DNA from 2 places in the Streptomyces sp. NPDC093591 genome. Region 2 is predicted to be linked to the other one. Evidence: riboswitches for the same ligand, from Rfam matches in the RefSeq annotation. Region 2 holds a riboswitch; the other holds the start of a gene.
The links. Region 2 has a riboswitch for guanidine ahead of ACIREI_RS23030 (MBL fold metallo-hydrolase). Riboswitches for the same ligand answer to the same signal wherever they lie in the genome.
Positions count from the first base shown of each region.

Region 1: another riboswitch for guanidine. It lies ahead of ACIREI_RS07295 (DMT family transporter); the one in region 2 lies ahead of ACIREI_RS23030 (MBL fold metallo-hydrolase).

Region 1 is NZ_JBIWIY010000003.1:141,779-149,803, reverse strand. Features, by position in the region: gene ACIREI_RS07305 (ABC transporter permease) at 1-406, opposite strand, end outside; gene ACIREI_RS07300 (transglycosylase domain-containing protein) at 637-3,015, shown strand; gene ACIREI_RS07295 (DMT family transporter) at 3,009-3,329, opposite strand; guanidine-III (ykkC-III) riboswitch at 3,363-3,432, opposite strand; gene ACIREI_RS07290 (co-chaperone GroES) at 3,492-3,848, opposite strand; gene ACIREI_RS07285 (DUF3618 domain-containing protein) at 3,904-4,233, opposite strand; gene bcp (thioredoxin-dependent thiol peroxidase) at 4,329-4,796, shown strand; tRNA gene ACIREI_RS07275 (tRNA-Leu) at 4,836-4,922, shown strand; gene rdgB (RdgB/HAM1 family non-canonical purine NTP pyrophosphatase) at 4,924-5,529, opposite strand; gene ACIREI_RS07265 (hypothetical protein) at 5,686-6,090, opposite strand; gene rph (ribonuclease PH) at 6,240-6,977, opposite strand; gene ACIREI_RS07255 (glucose PTS transporter subunit EIIB) at 7,090-7,323, opposite strand; gene ACIREI_RS07250 (PTS transporter subunit EIIC) at 7,451-8,025, shown strand, end outside.
Region 2 is NZ_JBIWIY010000010.1:286,093-294,117, forward strand. Features, by position in the region: gene ACIREI_RS23020 (NUDIX hydrolase) at 1-544, shown strand, start outside; gene ACIREI_RS23025 (carbon-nitrogen hydrolase family protein) at 650-1,519, shown strand; guanidine-III (ykkC-III) riboswitch at 2,261-2,328, shown strand; gene ACIREI_RS23030 (MBL fold metallo-hydrolase) at 2,340-3,221, shown strand; gene ACIREI_RS23035 (RNA polymerase sigma factor) at 3,465-4,028, shown strand; gene ACIREI_RS23040 (CU044_5270 family protein) at 4,025-5,158, shown strand; partial or broken gene ACIREI_RS23045 (TetR/AcrR family transcriptional regulator) at 5,290-6,101, shown strand; gene ACIREI_RS23050 (MFS transporter) at 6,670-8,010, opposite strand.

The DNA of each region.
Region 1 (8,025 bases), on a different contig from region 2:
AGAAGACGGCGCCGAACACGAACGGGATCACCCCCCGCCCCAGCATCTGGAACAGCGCCCGCCCCACGTCGCCCGCCAGCCACCACAGTTGGAGATCGGCCGGCCGGTACAGGTCGACGGCGATCTCACCGGTGCGGATTCGCTCCATCAGGTCCTTCTCGGCACCGCCGCCCTGAATGGCCAGCGTCGCGTAGAGGCACTGGCCCAGCCACACGTAGGTCACGGCCTGCGCCTGGTCGTACCCGCCGAGATGCGGCTTCTCGTCCCACAGCGCCAAGTAGGTGTAGACGAGGATCACTCCGAAGACGGTGTTGGTGAACACCCCGGCCGCGGTGGCCGCCCGATACGTCGCGTATCGTCTGAATCCGCCCGCCGCGACGGCTAAGTACAACCGCCCCGATCCCACATCCACAGCCCTCCTCGCCCGCCCGGCACCGAAGCGCAGGAGCCTAGTGCGCGCAAGACGGGAGCTGCCAGCCGATTTCGGGGATGCCCGGCGCGAGAGCCTGCTCACTTTCCGGGGACTCGCGCCGTTTCCGGGAACGGAACGCCCGGTGCGAGAGTCTTCAATGGGGGCGCAGTAGGCGTACGAGGCGTACGGGAACGTACGACGCGAAACAGGAGTCCGTGCACGACATGAGCGACGAGCAGCAGCCGCCACAGCAGTCGACCCGGAAGCCGGGACGGCCGAAACGCACGGGCTGGCGACGGATCATCCCGACCTGGCGCACGGTGCTCGGCACCTTCGTGATCGGCGCACTGCTGCTCTTCGGCCTGTTCTTCCTCGGCTACTCCATGGTCAAGATCCCGCCGGCCAACGCGCTCGCCACCAAGCAGGCCAACGTCTACATGTACGCGGACGGCACCGTGATCGCCCGCGACGGTGAGGTCAACCGGGAGAACGTCACCCTCGCGCAGATGTCCAAGGCCGCCCAGCACGCGATCCTGGCCGCCGAGGACCGCGACTTCTACACCGAGTCCGCGATCGACCCGAAGGCGATGCTGCGCGCGGCCTGGAACACGGCCACCGGCAAGGGCAAGCAGTCCGGCTCCACCATCACCCAGCAGTACGTGAAGAACTACTACCTGCGTCAGGAGCAGACCGTCACCCGAAAGGTGAAGGAGTTCTTCATCTCGATCAAGCTGGACCGCGAGAAGAGCAAGGACGACATCCTCGAGGGCTACCTCAACACCAGCTTCTTCGGCCGTAACGCCTACGGCATCCAGGCCGCCGCCCAGGCCTACTACGGCATGGACGCCAAGGACCTCGACCCGGCCCGCGCCGCCTACCTGGCCGCGCTGGTCAACGCGCCCAGCGAGTACGACGTCGTCGCCCACCCGGAGAACAAGTCCGCGGCCGTGGCCCGCTGGAACTACGTCCTGGACGGCATGGTCACCAAGGGCTGGCTGTCCGAGAGCAAGCGTGCGGGCATGAAGTTCCCGATGCCGAAGGAGGCCTCGGGCTCCACCGGGCTGTCCGGGCAGCGCGGTTACATCGTGGGGATCGTCAAGGACTATCTGACCAAGAACAAGATCGTCAGCGCGGAGGAGCTCGAGGCCGGCGGCTACCGCGTCACCACCACCCTGCACAAGGACAAGCAGGACGCCTTCGTCGACGCCGTCAACGACCAGCTGATGTCCAAGCTGGACAAGAAGAACAACAAGGTCGACACCTACGTCCGCGCGGGCGGCGCCTCCGTCGACCCGAAGACCGGCAAGGTCGTCGCGATGTACAACGGCATCGACTACGTGAAGCAGTACACCCCGAACGCCACCCGCCGGGACTTCCAGGTCGGCTCCACCTTCAAGCCGTTCGTCTTCACCTCGGCCGTGGAGAACGAGTCGACCACGCAGGACGGCCGCCAGATCACCCCGAACACGATCTACGACGGCACCAACAAGCGCCCCGTCCAGGGCTGGAGCGGCGGCAGTTACGACCCCGCGAACGAGGACGACGTCTCCTACGGCAACATCAACGTCCGTACGGCCACCGACAAGTCCGTCAACTCGGTGTACGCGCAGATGGCTGTCGACGTGGGTCCCGAAAAGGTGAAGGACACCGCCGTCGAGCTGGGCCTGCCGGCCAGCACCCCGGAGCTGTATCCGTCCCCGTCCATCGCGCTCGGCGTGGCCACCGCCAGCGTCCTCGACATGGCGGAGGCCTACGCGACGCTCGCCAACCACGGCAAGCACGGCACGTACACCATGATCGAGAAGATCACCAAGGACGGCGCCGACGTCATCGAGATGCCGGAGCGCAAGACCTCCCAGGTCGTCAGCCGCGAGGCCGCCGACACCACGACCTCCGTCCTGCAGAGCGTCGTCGACAACGGCACCGCCACCGCCGCCCAGGCCGCCGGCCGCCCGGCGGCGGGCAAGACGGGTACGGCGGAGGAGGACCAGGCCGCCTGGTTCGCCGGCTACACCCCCGAACTCGCCACGGTCGTCGCCGTCATGGGCCAGGACCCGGTCACCGCCAAGCACAAGTCGCTGTACGGCGCGATGGGCCTGGCCCGCATCAACGGCGGCGGCGCGCCCACCGACATCTGGGCCCAGTACACGAAGACGGCGCTGAAGGGGAAGCCGGTCAGCGAGTTCGACCTGGAGCTCCAGGAGGGGGCCGACCAGCCCCAGTACCCGACGACCGACCCGACCCAGGGCGACCAGAGCACCGGTGGCCAGAACGACGGCGGCACCACCGGGGACGCCACCGGCGGCCAGGACACCGAGGGCCAGACCGGCGGTGAGACGCCGGGTCAGACGGACGGCGGCACGACGGGCGACACGACGACCGGCGGCACGACCGACGGGGGCACGACCACCGACGGCGGCACCACCGGCGACACGACAACGGGCGGCACGACCGACGGGGGCACGACCACCGACGGGGGCACCACCGGCGACACGAGCACCGGCGGGGCGGATACCGGAGGCAGTACGGGCGACACCAGCACCGGAGGTGCCGACACCGGAGGCGGAGAGACGACGGGAGACCCTGGCGGACTGGGTCAGTGACCGCTGGTCGCCTTGAGCCCCACCACGGCGACCAGCAGCAGGCAGACGAAGAAGATCCGCGCGGCGGTGACCGGCTCCCCCAGCACCGCCATACCGACCACCGCCGCGCCGGCCGCGCCGATGCCCACCCATACGCCGTAGGCGGTACCGATGGGCAGCGACCTCGCCGCGTACGACAGCAGCAGCATGCTGGCGACGATGCCGGCGCCGGTGAACAGGCTGGGCAGGGGACGGGTGAAGCCGTCGGTGTACTTCATCCCGATCGACCAGCCGACTTCCAGCACACCGGCGACGACGAGCAGAACCCAGGCCATGACGAGCACCTTTCGCAAAGACGGAAACCTGGCGGTGCGTCGTCTTTGCCTTCACCCGGTACGGCGCGTCTCGTCGGGGCCCTTCAAAGCTAGCAAGAAACGAGGAAGGGGCTGGTGACGAGAGTCACCAGCCCCTTCCAACCGTCGATTCAGAGGTAGAGCTCAGAGATAGAGCCCCGTCGAGTCCTCCGACCCTTCGAACCGGTCGGCGGCCACGGCGTGCAGATCACGCTCGCGCATGAGTACGTACGCGACGCCGCGCACCTCGACCTCGGCACGGTCCTCCGGGTCGTACAGGACCCGGTCGCCGGTCTCCACGGTCCGTACGTTCTGCCCCACCGCGACGACCTCGGCCCAGGCCAGCCGGCGGCCGACGGCGGCGGTGGCGGGGATCAGGATGCCGCCACCGGAACGCCGCTCGCCCTCGCTGGTGTCCTGCCGCACGAGGACTCGGTCGTGCAGCATCCGGATGGGCAGCTTGTCGTGGTGGGTGCTGTGCTCGTTTCTGTTGGCGCTCACGCCTTTGAACCTACCTGCCTTTGCCGCGTCCGTACGCCGGTGGGTCCGCCGCCGCTCAGTCCTTGCGGCGCCGGGTGCCGAGGGCCAGCAGGCCCACGAGGCCGACGGCGACGAGCGCGACGGGCACGATCCGCTCCAGGCGGGGCGCGCCCTCCTCGTCGGTGAACTTGGCCTTCACATCGCTCACGGCCCGGTTGACCCCGACGTAGGCCCGTCCGAGCGTGTGGTCGATGTTCGAGACGACCTTGGCCTTGGCGTCGCCGACGATCGTCTTCGGATGCACGCGCACCCCGATCTCGTCGAGCGTCTCGGCCAGCGCTGCGCGGCGGGCTTTGATGTCCGCCTCGATCTGCGCCGGTGTTCTGGTGTCCGACGTGTCCGCCACCGTACGGCCTCCGAAGTGAAGCTGATGCTGTTTGCGGACAGTCTGTCAGCTCCACGCCGGACCGCACTGTCAGGCTCCCCGGTTACGCTGGTCCGATGAGCGAGCGACTCCAGCCGGGGGACGTGGCCCCCGCCTTCACCCTGCCCGACGCCGACGGCAACGAGGTGTCCCTGTCGGACCACAAGGGCCGCAAGGTCATCGTGTACTTCTACCCGGCGGCCCTGACGCCCGGCTGCACCAAGCAGGCCTGCGACTTCACGGACAACCTGGAACTGCTGGCCGGCGCCGGGTACGACGTGATCGGCGTCTCCCCCGACAAGCCGGAGAAGCTCGCCAAGTTCCGCGACCAGGAGTCCCTGAAGGTCACCCTGCTCGCCGACCCGGAGAAGTCCGTCACCGAGGCCTACGGGGCCTACGGCGAGAAGAAGAACTACGGCAAGACGTACATGGGCGTCATCCGGTCCACGATCGTGGTGGACGAGGAGGGCAAGGTCGAGCGGGCGCTGTACAACGTGCGGGCGACCGGCCACGTGGCGAAGATCATCAAGGATCTGGGCATCTGACCACCCGGCCCGGCCAGTAGCATGGCCGGGCAAGGTCACGCGGCCGTGGTGGAATTGGCAGTCACGCTGGGTTTAGGTCCCAGTGGGGTAACACCCGTGAGGGTTCGAGTCCCTCCGGCCGCACCAACTACTGCGTCAGCAGTTCCCTTACGACCGGCACCAGCGCCCGGAACGCCTTGCCCCGGTGGCTGATCGCGTTCTTCTCGTCCGGCGTCAGCTCGGCGCAGGTGCGGGTCTCGTCCTCCGGCTGGAGGATCGGGTCGTACCCGAAGCCGTTCGTGCCCACCGGCGTGTGGCGCAGGGTGCCCCGCAACTGCCCCTCGACCACCCGCTCCGTGCCGTCCGGCAGGGCGAGCGCCGCCGCGCAGGCGAAGTGGGCGCCCCGGTGGGCGTCGTCGATGTCGGACAACTGGGCGAGCAGCAGCTCCAGGTTGGCCTTGTCGTCACCGTGCCGGCCCGCCCAGCGGGCGGAGAAGATGCCGGGGGCTCCGTTCAGGACGTCGACGCAGAGCCCCGAGTCGTCGGCGACGGCGGGCAGCCCGGTCGCCTGGGCCAGGGCGTGCGCCTTGAGCAGGGCGTTCTCGGCGAAGGTGACGCCGGTTTCCTTGACATCGGGAATGTCCGGGAAGGCGTCCGCGCCGACGAGGTCGTGAAGCAGCCCTGCGTCGGCGAGGATCGCCCTGAGCTCGGTGATCTTCCCGGCGTTACGGGTGGCGAGGATGAGGCGGGTCATGGCCACACAGTAGCCATGAGGCTCGATGGCGCCCCAAAACAGGGCGCGGAGGCGCCCCTATAGGGGCGCGGGGAACTGCGCGACCAGCCACAACGAACCCGCAGCCCTCCACCTACAGAACCCGGCACACGAGAGGCCCCCGCCCAGCCGGCGCAGCTACGACGTGCAGACCTTGGTCAGCTCGCCCGCCGCATCCGTCACCGGGCTGACGTCCGGCGTCTCGTCCCCGTTCTTGACGGCGTCACGGACGTTGGTGACGGCCGTCTGGAGGTCGTCCACGGCCTTGTTGACGTCGGCGTTGTCCGTCTTGTCGCCGATCTTGTCGAGGTTCTTGTCGATGGAGTTCAGGGACTCCTCGAGCTGGGTCGGGTCGTTCGACGCGTTCTCCACGGCCTGCTGGAGCTCGGTCACACTGTCGGCGATGGTCTCGGCCGTCTGGACGCAGTCCAGCGCCTTGTTGACGGCGTCGCAGCCGGTGGTCAGCCCGGCCGTCAGCCCGACTGCCGCAACGGCTGCGGCGGCTATGGCGATACGGCTCCGGCGGCGTCGGCTCGTGGCCATGGTTGACGTTCCCTCCCTGCTCTCAGGCCCGCAGGGCCCCCGTTTGTCACTGGCCGGGCGTACGGTGGTGTGCCGTACGCCCGTACCCCTAATGACGCCACGCAGGACTGCGCGGTTGCCCGGAGCTGCGGCTCTTCTTGGTGCGTCCTTTACTTTTCGAGGACGGTATCAAGTGCCTTGCGCTGCGCTTCCGCCAGCTCCCCGCAACCGGAAACCGCGAGGTCCAGCAGGGAGTTGAGTTCCTCGCGGGCGAAGGGCTCGGCCTCGGCGGTGCCCTGGACCTCGACGAAGCGGCCGTCGCCGGTGCAGACGACGTTCATGTCGGTGTCGGCCTTCACGTCCTCCTCGTAGCAGAGGTCGAGGAGCGGTACGCCGCCGACGATGCCGACCGAGACGGCGCTGACCGTGCCGGTGATCGGCTTGCGGCCCGCCTTGATCAGCTTCTTGCCCTGGGCCCAGGAGACGGCGTCCGCGAGTGCGACGTAGGCGCCGGTGATGGCCGCCGTACGCGTACCGCCGTCGGCCTGGAGGACGTCGCAGTCGAGGACGATGGTGTTCTCGCCGAGCGCCTTGTAGTCGATGACCGCGCGCAGGGAGCGGCCGATGAGGCGGCTGATCTCGTGGGTACGGCCGCCGATCTTGCCCCGGACGGACTCGCGGTCGCCGCGGGTGTTGGTGGCGCGCGGCAGCATGGCGTACTCGGCGGTGACCCAGCCCTCGCCGCTGCCCTTGCGCCAGCGCGGGACGCCTTCGGTGAAGGAGGCGGTGCACAGGACCTTCGTGTCGCCGAAGGAGACGAGGACGGAGCCCTCCGCGTGCTTGCTCCAGGCGCGTTCGATGGTGACCGGGCGGAGCTGTTCGGGGGTGCGGCCGTCGATTCGGGAGATCGAAGACGAAGCTGACGAGGCTGACGTGGCTGACATGGCGTCGAGCCTAGCCGCACATGGGGAAGGGGCCGCTCCCCCGGTGGGAAGCGGCCCCTTCGGCGAGCTCGGGAGCTCACATCATGTCTTCGATCTCCGCCGCGATCGGGTCGGCGTCGGTGCCGATGACGACCTGGATGGCGGTGCCCATCTTCACGACGCCGTGGGCGCCGGCGGCCTTCAGGGCGGACTCGTCGACCAGCGAGGGGTCGGAGACCTCGGTGCGAAGGCGGGTGATGCAGCCCTCGATCTCCTCGATGTTGTCGATGCCGCCGAGCCCGGCGACGATCTTCTCAGCCTTGCTGGCCATGTCGGTCTCCTCACGCACTGTTGGCCCAACTTCACGAGCGATTGTGTCGTGCGTACCGAAGGATGACGTCACAGCAACCCAATCGTCGGTAACTGGTCTACACCACGTGACAGGCGGTCGCCAACCCATGAGTGCCGAGACCGAGATCTCCCCCGCGCGCCGGCGGTGGCAGGCGGTGTTCCAGGGCCTTCAGAAGATGGGCCGCAGCCTCCAGTTGCCGATCGCGGTCCTGCCGGCCGCCGGCATCCTCAACCGCCTCGGCCAGCCTGATGTGTTCGGGGACGACGGTCTGGGCTGGGACAACGTCTCGAAGGTGATGGACGGCGCGGGCGGCGCGCTGCTCGACGGGTCGCTCGGGCTGCCGTTGCTGTTCTGCGTCGGTGTGGCCATCGGCATGGCGAAGAAGGCGGACGGTTCCACGGCGCTCGCGGCGGTGACGGGGTTCCTCGTCTACTACAGCGTGCTGCGCGAGTTCCCGGAGGACTGCCCGGAGGGGACGAGGGAGATCCCCGACATCGGGTGCGCCGCGGCCGAAGGGGCGGTGAGCGCGTACGAGTACCAGAACCCGGGGGTCTTCGGCGGCATCGTGATCGGTCTGCTCGCGGCCTTCTTCTGGCAGCGCTACCACCGGACGAAGCTGGTGGACTGGCTCGGCTTCTTCAACGGGCGGCGGCTCGTCCCGATCATCATGGCGTTCGTGGC
Region 2 (8,025 bases):
CACCAAGGACCACATCAGGCAGACCGCTGAAGTCTACCTTCAGGAGAATCCGCAGGAAGCCGACGCTCTGGCACCGCTCTTCGAACTGCTGGAACAGGACGCCGAGTTGACATCCCGCAAGGAGTTCCGTGGTCACGTCACGGCGGGAGCGATCCTGACCGACCGCGAAGGCCGGGTCCTGTTCATCAGGCACGTGGCCCTGGGGCGCTGGCTCACCCCCGGCGGGCATCTGGAGGCCGAGGACGAGCGGCTGAGCGACTCCGCGCTGCGCGAGCTGACCGAAGAGACCGGCATCCAGGCGCACCATGTCGTCCCGCTCCTGGACGTGCCCGTGCACATCGACGTGCACCCCATCCCGGCCAGCGAAGCAAAGGGCGAGCCGGAGCACCGGCACATCGACTTCCGGTACCTGTTCACCACGGACCAGGACGTCGTCGAGCTGCAGACCGAAGAGGTCAGCGGCGCACAGTGGCGCGAAGTCGAGACGCTCGGCGACGCCGGAATGCGCGAACGGGTCCGGCAAGTCCTGCAGGTCCGCGCCTGACCGGCACGGCCGCGAGGCCGGTTTCGACCGCAGTCACTGCCCGCCCGATGGCAACTCGCCTCACACCAACTCGTCGACCCGCCACGCTGAACAAGGTGCGACACCATGACCCACACAGTGCCTCTACCCTCCCGTCCACTGCGCATCGCAACAGCTCAGGCATGCCCCGAGCCAGGTGACATCGTCGCCAACACCGCTACCGCTGCCGCCATGGTCCGTGAGTCCGCAGAACACTCGGGCGCCCAAGTGGTCGTCTTCCCGGAGAAGTTCCTCACCGGCTACGAGCCCGACCTCATCCGCGCCGACCCGGAACGCCGCGCGGTGCAGGCAGGGGGAGACGAACGGCTGGACCCCCTGCTGACGGCATGCCGTGACACCGGAACCGTTGCCATCGTCGGCACAGCCGTGCACGACGCCGGCGAGTTGACCGTGTCCGCCCTCGTGCTCGACTCGGACGGCACCTGGACCGCCCGCTACGACAAGCAGATGCTCTTCCGCACCGAGCGGGACGTCTACCGTCCCGGTGACCACGGCCTCTCGCTGGACATCGACGACTGGCGGCTCGGCCTCGGCGTCTGCTACGACTCCGGCTTCCCGGAGCATGCCCGCGCCGCAGCACTCGACGGCTGCCACGCCTACGTGGTGGGCGCGCTGTTCAGCGTCGGCAACGGCTACCACGAGTCCCGGATGTGGTTCCCGGCCCGGGCCTTCGACAACACCATGTACACGGTGCTCTCCAACCACGTCGGCTCCACGGGCGGCTGGGCCGCGTGCGGCAGCAGCGCCGTCTGGGACCCCACCGGCCGCCTCGTCACCGAGGCCGGGCCCGACGGGCGGGAACTGCTCGTCGCCGACCTCGACCCGGACTGCCTGAGCCGCGCCCGCACCGCACACTCCATGCTCGACGATCTGCGCGACCCGACCCTTGAGCCCCGCAAGCGGATCCCCATGTCCCCGCTTCCGTCAGGTCGCTAGCCACGCGCTTTCATGAAGCGGACTGTCCCACTGGTGATCGCGAAGGCAGAAAGTGCCTCTGAGCAGAGAGAATGAGGATTGCTGGGGTCCTTGTTCCCGCCCCTGGTTCGTAACGCAGGACGGCGACATCGGCTGGCGGAGCGAGTTTGACGACAGCGGGTCGGCCGTCGTCGAGAACGACTCGGTAGGCGGTGTTGAACCAGCCGTCGGTCAGCTCGGATTCCAGGCAGCCGATGCCGCTGGGGGCGCGCAGTAGGGCGTCGAGTTCGCTGGGGGACAGGCGGCGCTTGGTCTGGCTATGCATGGAGGGGCACGCATTCGGATGGCCGGACAGCGCAAGGACGGTGGGAGCGCTCCCATAGTGCAATCATTCACCTGTGCAGCCAGCGAGAGCCCAGGATTTCAGCCCATCGACCAGCGCGGCGAAGGAGCAGTTCACCGCCTCGGGTGGGCAAGTCCCGCCGTCGCCTCACCGCCACCCTGATGGCGTCCCGCCAGGTGGTGTAGGGGATCAAGACGCCGGAATCCGCAGGGCGGAGATGACGGCGCCACCGAAGCGGGCGCTCAACTCGCCCCAGCTGGACGCCTCGTGGGCTGCGGTTCGACGGAGATCGCCATGGGCGTCGTACCGGAACGCGTAGCCCTTGATCCCCTACACCACGTCGCGGGACGCGACCGCCACCCTCGCCCGCCGGACATGCTGTTCGTTGAGCAGCCTGGTCCAGGCGTAGTACATTCCGCGCGGAGGCGCACGAGTGCCTGCCCCGGACGAGATGTGCGCCGTACCCGGCCCGACAAGACGACGCTCTTAGGAGGCGTCATGGGCGTGCATGGGCAGTGGATCGACTTCGTGTCCGAGGCACCCGAGCCCCGCGTCCTGGAGGTCGACTGGATCCACGGATCGCCGTCGGCGAAGCACAACACCGATCCCGACATCCAGGTCCACGCGTACGACGAGCACACGTTCATCCTGCGGCAGAACAAGGCGGTCAACTATGAGGCGCCGTTCCTTTTCCTGATCTTCGGCAACGCGCGCGCCGTACTCATCGACACCGGAGCCACGGAGTCGGCCGAGGTCTTCCCGCTGAGACGGGTGGTCGACGAGCTGGTCGGCCGCTGGCTGGCCGGGCATCCGCGGAGCGACTACGCCCTGCTGGTGCTGCACACCCACTCTCACCACGACCACGTCGCGGGCGATGCACAGTTCGCCGAGCGCCCCCGCACCACGGTGGTGGGGGCGGATCTGGACAGTGCCTGGACGTACTTCGGCTTCACCGAGGACCCCGACCGGGTCGCCCGGGTCGATCTCGGCGGCCGGGTGCTGGAGTGCCTGGCGACCCCAGGTCACGACAAGGCAGCCGTCACGTACTACGACCCGTACACCGGATTCCTGCTCACCGGTGACACGGTGTATCCCGGGCGGTTGTACGTGGAGGACTGGGCCGCCTTCGGCCGGACGGTCGATCGCTTGATCGCGTTCGCCGGCACCCGAACGGTCACCCACGTCCTCGGCTGTCACATCGAGATGACCGACCAGCCCGGCGTGGACTACCCGATCCGGACCACCTACCAGCCGGACGAGCCGCCCCTGGAGATGACCGTCGGCCACCTGCGCGACATCCGTGCGGCGATCGACGAGATCGGCGACCGGCCCGGACGGCATCCCTTCGCCGGCTTCGTCATCTGCCGTGAGGACGGCTGAACGGACTCGGGCCTCTCGCGTTCGGGTCCGCTGTGTCGGTGACGCACAACCGGCAGGACCGGCCCAGCCACTGGGGGACGCCGACAGGCGCGCGGCGGCTTTGATCAGCTCGTCTTCGGCGGACCTCGGTGTGATGTATGCCTCGTTTCTCGGGCGGGTTTCCTGCGATTCCGCTGTAACGATCACCTCGTTCGGACCACTACCCGACGACAGAACACACCGGGAGGGACAGGAGGTGCGGCAGTGCCCGACGACGACGCGGATCGTTTCACCGCCATCTATGACGGCTGCCGGCAACGCGTGTGGGCCTACGTGGCCAGCCGTGCGGGACGGCAGGTCGCCGACGAGGTGGTGAGCGAAACCTTCACCGTGGCCTGGCGCAGGCTGGACGACGTGCCCGAGCAACCGCTGCCGTGGCTGCTCGTGGTCGCACGGAACATTCTGCGGGACAGCATCCGGTCGGAGGCCCGGCGCGCCTCGTTCGCCGCCGAGTTGATGTCCTGGGCGGAGCCCGCCGAGGCGGACATCGCCGAGGAGGTATCCGAGCGCTATGCGTTGCTCAAGGCGCTGGCCACGCTGCCGGAGGACGATCGGGAACTGCTGATCCTCTCCGCATGGCAGGGCCTGCCCCCGACACAGGCGGCCACGGTGGTCGGCTGCTCGCCCCTCACCCTGCGGGTCCGCCTGCACCGGGCGCGCAAGCGCCTCGGCCAGGCCGCGTCGGCCTCCCCGCCCCTGGAGGAGGCCGCAGCCGCGCGGCGCGTGTCCACCCGAGCCCGCATCACGGTAGGAAAGGAAGCCCGGTGAAGAACGACGTCCTGCAGCGCCTGACCGCCGCCCGCCCCGCCCACCTCGACCCCGACCTCCCCACGCCGTCACCGGTCCGGGAAGAGGAGCTCGCAACCGTCATGAGCCGTCCGCGCGCGACGCACAGAGCGCGCGCCACTGCCCGGCCGCGTCGGGTGGGCCGTCCTCTCGTCACGGGTCTCGCCCTGGCCAGCGCGACGGCGGTGGCGGCTCTGGTGATCACCGATACCGCGCCGGAGAGGCCGGGACCCTCTTCCTCCGCGACGTCGGGATCCGGCAGCCAGATCCTTCTCGCCGCCGCCTCCCACGTCGAGCGGCAACCGGCCGGCTCGGGCACGTACTGGTACGTGGAGGAACACATCGGTTCCCTCCACAAGGTCCCCGGCGAGAACTACACCATCGACGTCCGAACAGAGCAGCGGTACTGGACAGCCGCCGCCAAGAACAAGTACTGGTCGCAGTCCGTGGACTCCGGGGCCCGTCCGGCCACGAAGGCCGACGAGGCGGCGTGGAAAGCGGACGGTTCCCCCACGTCGTGGAAACTGACGAGCGAGACCGACGGGATCGTCACCTACGCCGGCAAGGGGGAGATCAACCACGACGCCCCCGGCGGCAGGGCCGACAGCGTGCCGTACGGCGAGGTTCCCCTCCGCCTGCTGCCCACACTTCCCACTGACGCAAAGGCCCTCCGCAAGCGCCTGTCCGACCTGGTCGACAAGGACTACAACGCCCCCCAGAGGGTCCTCGACCAGATCGTCGTCAGCACCGCCCGCCAACTCGCCACATCGCTCCCGTCCAGCCCGGCACTCCGCGCCGCCGCCTACCGCCTCCTCGCCGCCGAACCCGGCGTGCGCTCCCTCGGCGACGTCAAGGACCACACCGGCCGCACCGGCTACGCCGTCGCCCTCCCCAGCCCCTACGAATCCGCCCCCGAACTCCGCCTGATCTTCGACAAGTCCACGGGCCTGCCCCTGGGCACCGAGACGGTGGCCACCCGGAGCGGCGACGGTGTGAGCAAGGGCGAGCTGCTGAGCTACACCACGATCACGGCGATGAAGTGGACCGACGAAGCACCGCCCTTCGACACCGACACCCCTGACCCGGGCCCGGTCCTGAAGTCGGATCGCTGAGGCTGCCGGGCTCGCCGAGCGGCGGGATCCCGGGGCGATGCCATGGCCAGGGGCCCCGCCGAAGCCGGTTGAGGGCGGCGCGACCGGCAGGAGCGGCCGCCCACTGGCCTGAGCGGGCGCGATTGCGTAACATGCGTTACGTAACGCTCGTTTTACAAAGAGAGGGACGCGTGCCTCGACAGGTGGACCATGCCCAGCGCCGTTCCGAGATCTCCGGTGCCGTATGGCAGGTGGTGAGCGAGAGCGGGCTGGAGGGGCTGACGCTGCGGGCGGTCGCCGCCGCGGTCGGGTGCACGACCGGCATGGTCACCCACTACTTCCGTGCCAAGAAGGCGCTTTTGGCGCACGCCCGGTCCGTCATGCATCGCCGCATGGCGGACCGCATCGACGCGATGCCTGTGCGGCACGACGACCCGCGCGCCCACCTGTACGCCGTCGCCGAGCAGGCACTGCCGCTGGACGAGGAACGGCACCTGGAGGCCGTCGTGTGGTCGTCCTTCCTGCTCACCACCCGCACCGACCCGGAACTTCTGCGCGAGCACTCCCTCAGCCGCGCCTCCTGGGTACGCCGGCTGACCACCCTGTGCGCGCCGCACTCCCCGGCGAGCCGGAGCCGGGGGACCTGGAGGCCCGGGTGCGCGCCCTCGTCGTATGCCTGGACGGCCTGGCCCTGAACGCCGTCACCGATCCGGACGCCTACCCACCCGACCTCCAGCGGCGCGTCCTGGACAGGCAGCTGGACCTGATGGGACGACTGTGGACGAGCACACTGCTCAACCGCCTCGGATCCTGCAGGGCTGGCTTCCTCATCCTGCACGAGCGCCCGGGCCTGGCGCAGGTCCCGTGCAACCGCCCCGACGGTGCCTGCACCGCTTTGAGACATGCCAGGCAGCGCCGCTGGTGCCGGCCCGCGCTCTCGGGGTCGCGATCACCAAGGCGATGACCGATCGGGGGACTGCTGGACTGGGAGAGGGGACTGACTCTCACCAGTGCCGGGACCGCCTGGCTCGCTGAACTCGGCATCGCGCTACCGCCCGCCACGCGGCGCCCGCCCGTTCGCTCGTGCCTGGACTGGACCGAAAGTCTCCCCCACCTGGCGGGCGCGGTCGGCGCCGCTCTATGTCGTCACACCTTCGACGCCGGCTGGATCACTCGGATCGGCACAAGCCGCGCCCTCGCTCTCACCGACGCCGGCGAGCACGCGCTCAAGGACCACCTCGGTCTGGCCGGCGAGACGCAGACTCCAATCAGGTGAAGACCAGGCCACCACAGCCAGAGCCTTTCGTTACTGACCCGTGCTCCTAGGGGCGGAGGCGTCGAGGAGCCGCGCTGCCTCATCCACGCCCCTCGACGAGAGCGTCGGCCACATCAAGGTCGCGGACATGGCTCACGTCGAAGCCTGGTTCCTGCGCGAGTATGGGGCGGCCCACCACCGCTGAACCGTCGGGGTACGGGTCCTCCTTCGGGCGTCCGGGAGGACCAAGCACACCGGTAGGGATCATCGTGCGAGGTCAGGGGGGTGGCCCGGGGCGGTGCCGCTCGGCCCGGCGTGCTGTTGGCGGCAGGGCGAGTGCCGCGCCGCTGAAGACCGCGCCGAGCACGAGCCAGCCCGCGGTGCCGTGCGGCAGAACGAGCGTGGTGACCATGACGGGACCCAAAGCCTGGGTGAGGGAGATCCCGGTCTGGAAGACGCCCTGGTAGGCGCCCTGGGCGTGATCGGGCGCCAGGGCGTAGCCGAGCGTCCAGCTGCCGGCCTGGGAGGTGACCTCGCCCAGGGTCAGGAGCAGGACGGCCGCCAGGAGGATCACGGTGGCGGCGGCCGGGGCGCGGTGCGCGGCCGCGGCAGCCGTGACGCAGGCGAGGGCGGTGAGCAGGCCGCCGAGCCGGAAGGCCCGTGCGGCGGCGGGGAGCTCGGTGACGCCACGGCTGGCCCGGACCTGGAGGGCGACGACGAGGACAGTGTTGAGGACGAGGAGGACGCCGACCAGGGGACGGGGGGCGCTCGTGTAGCCGGCGAGCCACAGCGGGAGGGCGACCTCCAGGACGACGTAGAGCATGTTGACGATCGCGTTGAGCGCCGTGACGGCGAGGTATGGGCGGTCGCGCAGCGCGCCCGGACGGCGACCGGGGGGACCGGGGCTGTCCGGCCGGTCGGAGCCGCCGGTCCGGTCAGCGGCGCAGGGCCGGCCAGCGGATCCTCCTGTGGCCGGGTGTACGACGGGGACCGCGCGCAAGGGAAGCAGTGCCAGCAGGAAGGTGAGGGCGTCGGCGAGGATCGCGGCCTGGTAGGCCACGTGGTGGTCGAGGGCCGCAACTCCGGCTCCCAGGGCCGCGCCCGCGCCGATGCCCGCGTTGTTGACGGCGCGGAGCAGACCTAGGGCGGGGGTGCGGGTGGCGGCCGGCAGGCTGTGCGCGTACAGGGCGCCGCGCACGGCGGCGTTGGCCCTGCTTCCGGTGGTGACCCCGCACGCCAGCAGGACGAACGCGGGATAGGTGTCGACGAGGGCGAACCCGGCCATCGCGGCGGCCTGGAACACATGCAGGACGGCGAGGACCCGCTTGGCGCCGTACCGGTCGGCGGACCGGCCCGCGGGGTAGGCGGCGAGGACGCCGCACAGTCCGGCGAGGGTGAGCGCTAGGCCGATTTGGCTCGTGGAGTAGCCGAGACCGCGGGTGAACCAGAGTGTGCTGATGGCGAGGAACAGGCCGTTACCCGTCGCGTTGACGACGATCAGGAGGCCCAGGGACCGTACGACGGGATCGGCAACGAGTCCGGGCTTCTCTCCACTGGGCCGGGGCCGGGGCGGAGCCGGAGGAGGGAGAGGGGAGGAAGACGGCGGTGCGGTGCTCATGGCCATCAGCCAAGC